Regions from separate parts of the Crocosphaera sp. UHCC 0190 genome, predicted to be linked through region 1. Evidence: predicted binding sites of a transcription regulator. Region 1 holds the regulator's gene; the other holds the start of a gene.
The links. Region 1 encodes HrcA, which represses chaperone genes, less so after heat shock. Its sites were predicted from a motif close to TTAGCACTCNNANNNTNNGAGTGCTAA; they were not measured.
Positions count from the first base shown of each region.

Region 2: the regulator HrcA is predicted to act here: its motif matches at 2,133-2,159, upstream of groL (chaperonin GroEL).

Region 1 is NZ_JAYGHP010000006.1:187,390-191,607, reverse strand. It holds gene VB715_RS11335 (hypothetical protein) at 130-438, shown strand; gene VB715_RS11330 (hypothetical protein) at 722-1,099, shown strand; gene VB715_RS11325 (hypothetical protein) at 1,180-1,551, shown strand; gene VB715_RS11320 (hypothetical protein) at 1,556-1,846, shown strand; gene VB715_RS11315 (hypothetical protein) at 1,925-2,218, shown strand; gene hrcA (heat-inducible transcriptional repressor HrcA) at 2,257-3,330, opposite strand; gene VB715_RS11305 (rhodanese-like domain-containing protein) at 3,462-3,812, opposite strand; gene VB715_RS11300 (DUF3352 domain-containing protein) at 3,954-4,218, shown strand, end outside.
Region 2 is NZ_JAYGHP010000007.1:27,024-31,241, forward strand. It holds gene VB715_RS11610 (carbon-nitrogen hydrolase family protein) at 1-160, shown strand, start outside; gene VB715_RS11615 (crossover junction endodeoxyribonuclease RuvC) at 175-666, opposite strand; gene VB715_RS11620 (hypothetical protein) at 746-1,315, shown strand; gene VB715_RS11625 (NUDIX hydrolase) at 1,338-1,892, opposite strand; gene groL (chaperonin GroEL) at 2,260-3,939, shown strand; gene VB715_RS11635 (CatB-related O-acetyltransferase) at 4,072-4,218, opposite strand, start outside.

The DNA of each region.
Region 1 (4,218 bases):
AATTGCTTGAATCATTCCCTTTTCTTTGGGACTGACATCACTAAAACAATTCAGTAAATTGATAGCAGACAGCCCAAAAGTGGGCAAAATGAAAAACCAAAAAACCTAGTGTGGAGTGATAAAATAATCATGAAAAATGTTGTTATTTGCTTATTAAGCTTAACTACTCTTGGCGTTTTAACTGTTCCTGCGATGGCTGATCAAGCAATTATCCAAGACTCAGGAAACTACATTATTCAAGACGGCGAAGGACATCAAGGGATACAACAAAGTACCCAAATTCATCGAGGAACTTATCACAAAAAACCCTCCGATGTAGATGATAATTATGGCTCTGTTCAAACAACGGTTCAAGATGCTATTCAAAGTGGACGTAATAGCCGTTTTCGACAAACCACAATTCAACGGAACGAAATCAGAAGCAACTACAAAAAATAAGGGTCAATAGATTCTTTATTCTCTATCGCTGTGCTGAACTAAAAAAGGACAGGGCCAATGGTGAGTTTGACGACTTCCACCACCCTAATTTTCACCTGTCCCTTTCTGCTTTTTTTACCTTTTCCCAGTATAGCACAGGAAATAATTGATTAATTTCCTGTGTTTTATTGTTTATCAGGAGGGCAAACAATGCACTGGAAAGCCTCCACTGGATGAATCAAATGCTTAATTTACTCAGTATTTGAGAATTCATATTTTCACTGTTTTTAGAGGAGTGTTCACAATGAAGTTAATGGTATTTTTTGGGAATTTACTATTATATTTTCTCGTCTTTGAATCTTGGTTAATAGAGTCAGCAAAGGCCCAATGTGTTCAAGGTGATGTTTCGATACAATATAACATCAGTGGATCAAAAAAACCGACGCAACGGACTAATGATATTACCATGGAAAGTGAGCCAGGATGTCGGGGAAATTCTAGCATTACGACAGGGGTTCAAGGACATATTGGCCCTGGTACTGTTGAGCAAAACCGTAGTGTTCATCATGTTCAAAAAGGAAGTCGAGTAAACCCGACAGCCGTTAATAGTTCAACGGTACAAATTCGCTCCAATGTTCAGGTAGATGTTGATAATCCTGTAGATCGTTTTCCCTATAAATAGTTGTTTGAATGTGAGGTAAGATGATGCGGTTTAAAACCTTTGCTCTAGCTGTTTTTTCAACTGTATTTTTATTAATAATAATGTCAGGTGTACAGCAAAAAATTGAGATTACTGCTCAGGCTCAAAGCTCAATTCAATCAACTTCAATTGAGATCAATGCTAATGAGTTAAGTCAACCTCTTTGGCTAACAATTCGCACGTCAAATGAGGCTAATCTTCAAGGACAAATTAAACTCAATGGACAAGTAATTCAAGGGTTAAGTGGTCAAGGAAGTCAAGTGAATTTGTCTAATTATTTACGTCGAGGTGAACAAGAAATTGTTATCACTGGAAACTACTCTCCTGCTGATGCTTCAGTGATGATTGAATTGAATGGCAATAATACGCAGGTGAGTCAACAAACCAGTGGTAATGGTTTCCTGAATCAACAAATCAGAATTGGAGTTAGATAAACTTATGGTTAACAAGATTAGTCCGTTTTGCTTAGTAATTCTTACTTATTTTGGCTTGACTAATATGCCTATTTTTGCTCAAAATACTACCAGTCAAACTGGTAATTTAGAGGCAACAGTAAGTGGAGAAAATAACCAAGTCTACCAAACAATTAACCAGACAATTATTACTCATCCTGGGATGGGTTCTATTCGTCGTAATAGTAGTCAAGATAAAAACCATAAACGGGATATTCGATCTTCATCTCATCAACATTCTGAGGATAGAGAACATCCTCGGAAAAATCATCGTTAATATACAATCTGGTTTAAATAGATTATTATGTAGAGACGTTGTAGACAGCGTCTCTATAATATTTAATTATTTTAAGTCATGAGAGTTTATTTAAAAGATGATATCTTATTTATTCATCAAGAAGATTTACCTCCTTATAAAAAGGGGGGTTCTATGGTCAGAAATAGTTATTTTTGGGCGTTAAAATCTATTAGTTGTTATGCAAGAAAAGGATGTGATTGGGAATTCGACCAAGGGGTTTGGATAGCCCTATGTCGGATGCTTTTATCTTTTGCTCAATCGGGATATTTAGGAGATTCAGAAGTTATGTTAGAATTTGATCAAGACACCCCAATTCCTCCCTCTTTACGGTCAGTTTCAACTTGGTTATAAGAGTTAAGAAATTTGAGAATTTATTCATCATTAAGTCCTTAGCTTAATGCTTCTGATAAATAATCAGCAGTTGATTCTACCAAAGGGATAGTATGCTCATATAACATTCTAGTGGGACCAATAATCCCTACACTACCAACAGGGGTATCTCCTTGACAATAGTTAGCAGAAATCAAGGTACAAGGACGCATTGATTCTAAAGGATTTTCTGCTCCGATTCTAACACTAACTCGTTTATTTAAAATATCAGTTTCGGGGACATCAAAAATTAAGGGTAAGAGTTGATCTTTCTCTTCTTCTAAGAGATGAATTAACATCTGTACTTGTTGCAATTGAGAAAATTCGGGTTGTCGCAAAACTTCTGACACCCCATGAATCATAATCGGGGTAGACATTGAAGATTTCAAATATTTTTGTAACTGTTTTAATAGGGTTTTCAGAAAGTCGGTATATTCTAGAAATTCTTGATCTATTTTTTGCCAATCTAAATGAGTGAATTCTAATAGAGACTTACCTTTTAATTGATGATTTAGAAAGTTAGAAAGAATTTGTAGTTCCTCCGCTAACCAATCATCATTGTCTTTGACAAAAGCCGTAGGAAGATCAATTAAAATTGATTGAGTTTGATAACTATCCGTCACCACAATTAACATTACTTGTTTTTCTGATGCTTGGATTAACTGAAGATGACGTAATTGATGAGGAGAAGTTTGGGGTAAGGTAATTAAAGCAATATAACCGCTTAAATTTGCCAAGATTTGGGTTGCTCTTTGTAAAGCTGTTTCAAAATTATAGGTTTCCCACTTCAATTTTTGACTTAGTTGTCGTTCAATTTTTTGCCCAATTTTTTCATCTAGGGTCATTAAATTATCAACATAAATTCGATAACCACAATCTGAGGGAATACGTCCCGCAGAGGTATAAGGTTGATACAAAAATCCTGCTTTTTCGAGTTGTCCTAATGTATTACGAATTGTCGCCGAACTAACACTAAAATTGTATTCTTCAAGGAGGGTTTTTGATCCTACAGGTTCCGCGGTGACAATATAATGTTTAACCGTTGCCCGTAAAATGTTTTGATAACGTTTATTTAAAGAAGTTGGAACCATCATGCTCAGATTAAGGGGTAAATTATTCAAAAAATGTCTGGGTTAATTAAAATTTTTCTGCTAGTATAACTCCAATTAACCAAGCAGGAGAAGCCTTTCAAAAGATTTCCAGCATCCGAATCAATGCTCAGGGATTAATATTGAGGAATACTGCTATCAACTCGCAAAGAATAAGCCGCAATGCCTCCTCTTATATTTTTAACATTACTAAAGCCATTGTTGAGTAACCAAAGACACATTTGAGCAGATCGCATTCCATGATGACAGATCACAAAGGTCTCTTTATTGGGATCAAAACGGCTGTCAATTTCTTCTGACCATTGAGCAAATTGACTAAGAGGAAGTACCTCAAAACCTTCGATATAGGCGATTGCAACTTCTTCGGGTTCTCGCACATCTATTAATTGTAACCCAGTCCCGTCATTAGCTAAACGGGTAGAGAGTTCTTCAACAGTAATAACTGGAAGGGATTGATCTTGATACATAATTTTACAACCAGGAAAATGAATTATTAGAATATACCTTAACAGATTATTAAGTTTAAATCTTTTCCAGAATCTTCTCTCGGTTTCGGACACAGAATGTCACAATGAATAATGGTAGTTAGTCATTCCCTACAGGTAACAGTGAAGTTTCGTCCTTTTTTCATCACCCTCACCCTTAGCGTTATTCTGCTTCTCTCCCTTGCGGGTGGGAGTCTCTCTTGGATCTTGAGGGAAAGTCCCCTAAACTTGTTACAGGGAGGGGTTACAAAAGAACCCACGGCAGCCATTTTTGTGCCGAAACAAGCCCCTGTCATGGTATCTTTGTTAGTGAATCCTGATCGCTTAGATTCTCTCGCTCGATTGATCGCTTCTCCTCAAAATCGACGGCGATCGCATCAAGAATTAT
Region 2 (4,218 bases), on a different contig from region 1:
GCGTTTTACCCATGGTCACGCGATGATTATTGACCCTTGGGGGATGATTTTAGATGACGCTGGCCAACAACCAGGCATGGCGATCGCAGAAATTAACCCGACTCGTATTAAACGGGTGCGTCAACAAATGCCTTCTTTACAACATCGGGTATTTCTGTAAGTTTGATTTTTGGCTTATCCAATATTATTGGTTAGGCCACATAAACCCCCATAGGCAATGGCGATCGCATCTACACTATCATCAATCGGTAAGGAGTCTAAATCAAAGAGATTTCCTATCATTTGTGCTACTTCTTTTTTATCTGCTCTACCATCCCCTAAATGACATTTCCAACTGGCTTGATGTAAAAAAATTGGCTCGATTTTAGTATTCCGATAACACACTAAATTAATTACTCCTAATGCTTGTAAAACACCTCCGGCAGCTTTAATAGTTCGGCTAAAAAAGGGCATTTCAATGGCGATCCGATCAGGCTTGAATTCTTGGACTAATTCTTCTAAGTCTTGCTCAATTTCTAACAATCTTTGGGGAGTTGATAGGTTTTTTTCAGTTTTGATGATTCCATAGTCGATGATTAAGGGAAGTGGTGAATCTGTTTCTTGTAAAATTGCCCACCCAATAATAGCGAGTCCCGGATCAATTCCTAGCCAAGTTTTATGAGACATTTTATCATGATTTTGGTAAAATACTGTAGGGGTAATTCATGAATTGCCCCTACTATTGTTTCCCTCAAGCTTCAAGTTTATGAATATAACATATTTAGGCAAATATTTGACCTTAGAAGTTTTTTGTACCTGTACTAAAACCTATCATAAATATTCGGAAAAAATTGCTCCCTATCCTAAAAATGAAGAAACTATTACTGCCCTTAAACAGTTAAATCAAAGCATTATCGACCCCATAATTGATTACTTTGGTATTGATAGATTTAAACTAACTTATGGGTTTTGTTCCCCCGATCTCAAACGCTACTTAAATCAAAAAGATCCCGTTACAGGTCTTAAAAATGGTCGCATTGATCCAGCAAGAGATCAACATATGGCCCATGAAACTAATAGCAAAGGCAACTATTATTGTAATCGATTAGGAGCCGCTTGTGACTGTTTTATTATTAATCTTAATAGTGATGAATTAGTTGACTGGATATTAGCCAACAAATTGCCCTTTGATTCTCTTTATTTTTATGGTAAAAATAGACCTATTCATATTAGTTATGGGGGACAACATAAACGAGATATTTGGACATTTACTCCTACCAGACAACCCACAAAAACAGGAATTCATCATTGGGTAGAATTAGCTAAACAAATCTAACATACTAATTAGATCATTTAACTTAATGGTATTTTTTTATGAATTCTAATCCCATAAAAATTGTGGCAATAGTTCCTGCAACACAAATTTCACCGGACATAATTTTATCAATTACATCTTTAATTGGCACTAAAACCACTTCAATTTCTTCAGTAATATCTAAATTAATTTGTCCGGTTTTTTGCACATTTAAACCCAGAAAGATATGAATTTTATTATCATCTTTTACCGGATTATCATAAATTGTTTTCATCAAGATTAATTCTTGGGCAATATAACCAGTTTCTTCTTCTAATTCTCGCTTAGCTGCCGTTATACTTGTCTCTTTTTGTGGTTCAAATGCTCCAGCAGGAAGTTCTAATAAAATCTCTTTTACTCCATGACGATATTGACGGACAAAAACTACTTCATTATTGGGTGTAATGGGCATAACTAAAGCAATTTCAGGACGGATATTGACAAAGTAATCATCAATAATCGCCCCATTCGGTAATTCAACCTTATCTTGTCGAACTATACACCATTGGTTATTAATAACAAACTCTGAGTTCAGAATTTTCCATTTTTTAAGACTCATTAGTATCCTTTAATTTTTAATCTATCTAAAACTAATTTAAGACTTACTCTGCGTTTAACTTGTTGACTTGTTTTCACAGACATCTTGCCATGTCATCATTGCCCTAACTCCCTAACGACTGTCAGACTAATACTTTAACTTATCTCCTCAAACTTTCGAGATATCCTCACCTTCTTTGCCCAACTTTCCACACCTCACCCTTCCCTTGAGAAAAATCACCCCATTTTTTGACCTCAAAGATTAGCACTCACACCACAAGAGTGCTAAATTAACATAAGTAGGGTGACATCAGCCCGAAACGCAAGCATTTTTCCTAATCATTGGAGAATGTCTGATTGCAAAGAGTCACAGGAGTAAAGAGACGAATATGGCAAAAATTGTATCATTCGGCGATGAATCAAGACGCTCATTAGAACAAGGGGTCAATGCCCTTGCTGATGCTGTAAAAATAACCCTCGGCCCCAGAGGACGGAATGTATTATTAGAAAAGAAATTTGGGGCCCCCCAAATTGTTAACGACGGGATCACCGTTGCTAAAGAAATTGAATTAGAAAATCCCTTGGAAAATACTGGGGCCAGACTGATGCAAGAAATTGCCTCCAAAACCAAAGAAGTGGCTGGAGACGGAACCACAACCGCCACCATCATTGGTCAAGCCTTAATTCGGGAAGGCTTAAAAAATGTGATCGCTGGGGCCAACCCGGTGTCCCTGCGTCGTGGCATCGAAAAAACCATCGCTTACCTTGTCGAAGAAATTGCAGCTATTGCTAAACCTGTTGAGGGAGATGCGATCGCCCAAGTGGCTACTGTATCATCAGGGAACGATCAAGAAGTCGGTGATATGATCTCCCTAGCCATGGATAAAGTGACCACAGACGGGGTTATTACCGTTGAAGAGTCCAAATCTCTCACCACGGAGTTAGAAGTGGTAGAAGGGATGCAAATTGATCGGGGTTATCTTTCTCCCTACTTCATCACAGATCAAGAAAGACAACAAGTCGAATTTGATAACGCCTTCTTATTGATCACCGACAAAAAAGTCAGTACGATCGCGGATTTAGTTCCCATCCTCGAAAGTGTAGCCCGGGCCGGTAGACCCCTCTTAATCATTGCAGAAGATGTAGATGGAGAAGCCTTAGCCACCTTAGTCGTCAACAAAGCCAGAGGGGTGTTAAATGTAGCGGCGATCAAGTCTCCTGGTTTTGGGGAAAGACGCAAAGCTGTTTTACAGGATATTGCCATTCTTACCGGAGGCAGTGTCATTTCTGAAGAAGTGGGCTTAACCTTAGATTCTGTTTCCCTGGATATGCTAGGACAAGCCACCAAAGTTACTATCGTTAAAGACAATACCACCATTGTCGCTACCACTGATGACAGAACCAAGGCGGCTGTACAAAAACGCATTGAACAACTCCGCAAACAACTGGCCGAAACCGACTTGAGCTATGACATTGAAAAATTGCAAGAACGGATCGCTAAATTAGCCGGAGGTGTGGCTGTCATTAAAGTTGGGGCCGCAACTGAAACCGAATTAAAAGATCGCAAACTTCGCATTGAAGATGCCCTTAACGCCACCAAAGCAGCCATAGAAGAAGGTATCGTCCCTGGTGGGGGAACAACCCTAATTCACTTAGCGACTAAAATTGCTGAATTCAAACATACCCTCACCAACCCCGAAGAACAAGTGGCCGCCGATATCGTGGCTAAAGCCTTAGAAGCTCCTCTGCGTCAGTTAGCTAATAATGCCGGGGTTGAAGGCTCTGTTATTGTGGAACGGGTACGAGAAACCGCGTTTAATATCGGTTATAACGCCATCACAGGGCAATTAGAAGATATGATCGCCGCAGGAATTATTGATCCAGCGAAAGTAGTGCGCTCTGCTCTGCAAAATGCTGGGTCGATCGCTGGTATGGTCTTAACCACAGAAGCCTTAGTGGTAGAAAAACCAGAACCCGAACCCCCCGCAGCCCCCGATATGGGCGGCATGGGCGGTATGGGCGGCATGGGCGGCATGGGCGGCATGGGTATGGGCGGCATGGGCTTCTAAGTCGTCGTTTTCATATTTCCATACTTGATATTAGGAGAGACGTTAAGAATAGCGTCTCTCTCGCTTTTTGTTACCTGAGTTCGACATAAGGCAATTTGTGAAAAATTCGCCACAATTTTGCTAATATCGATATTAATATAATTGTTTTAATGCCGCTAAATTATTACTACAAAGTATCCCAATATTTTGAGTGATTTTTTCAATTGGCCAATCCCACCATTGGAGTTTTAATAATAAATTAATTACCTCATCTTCAAACCGCTTTCTAATTAATTTAGC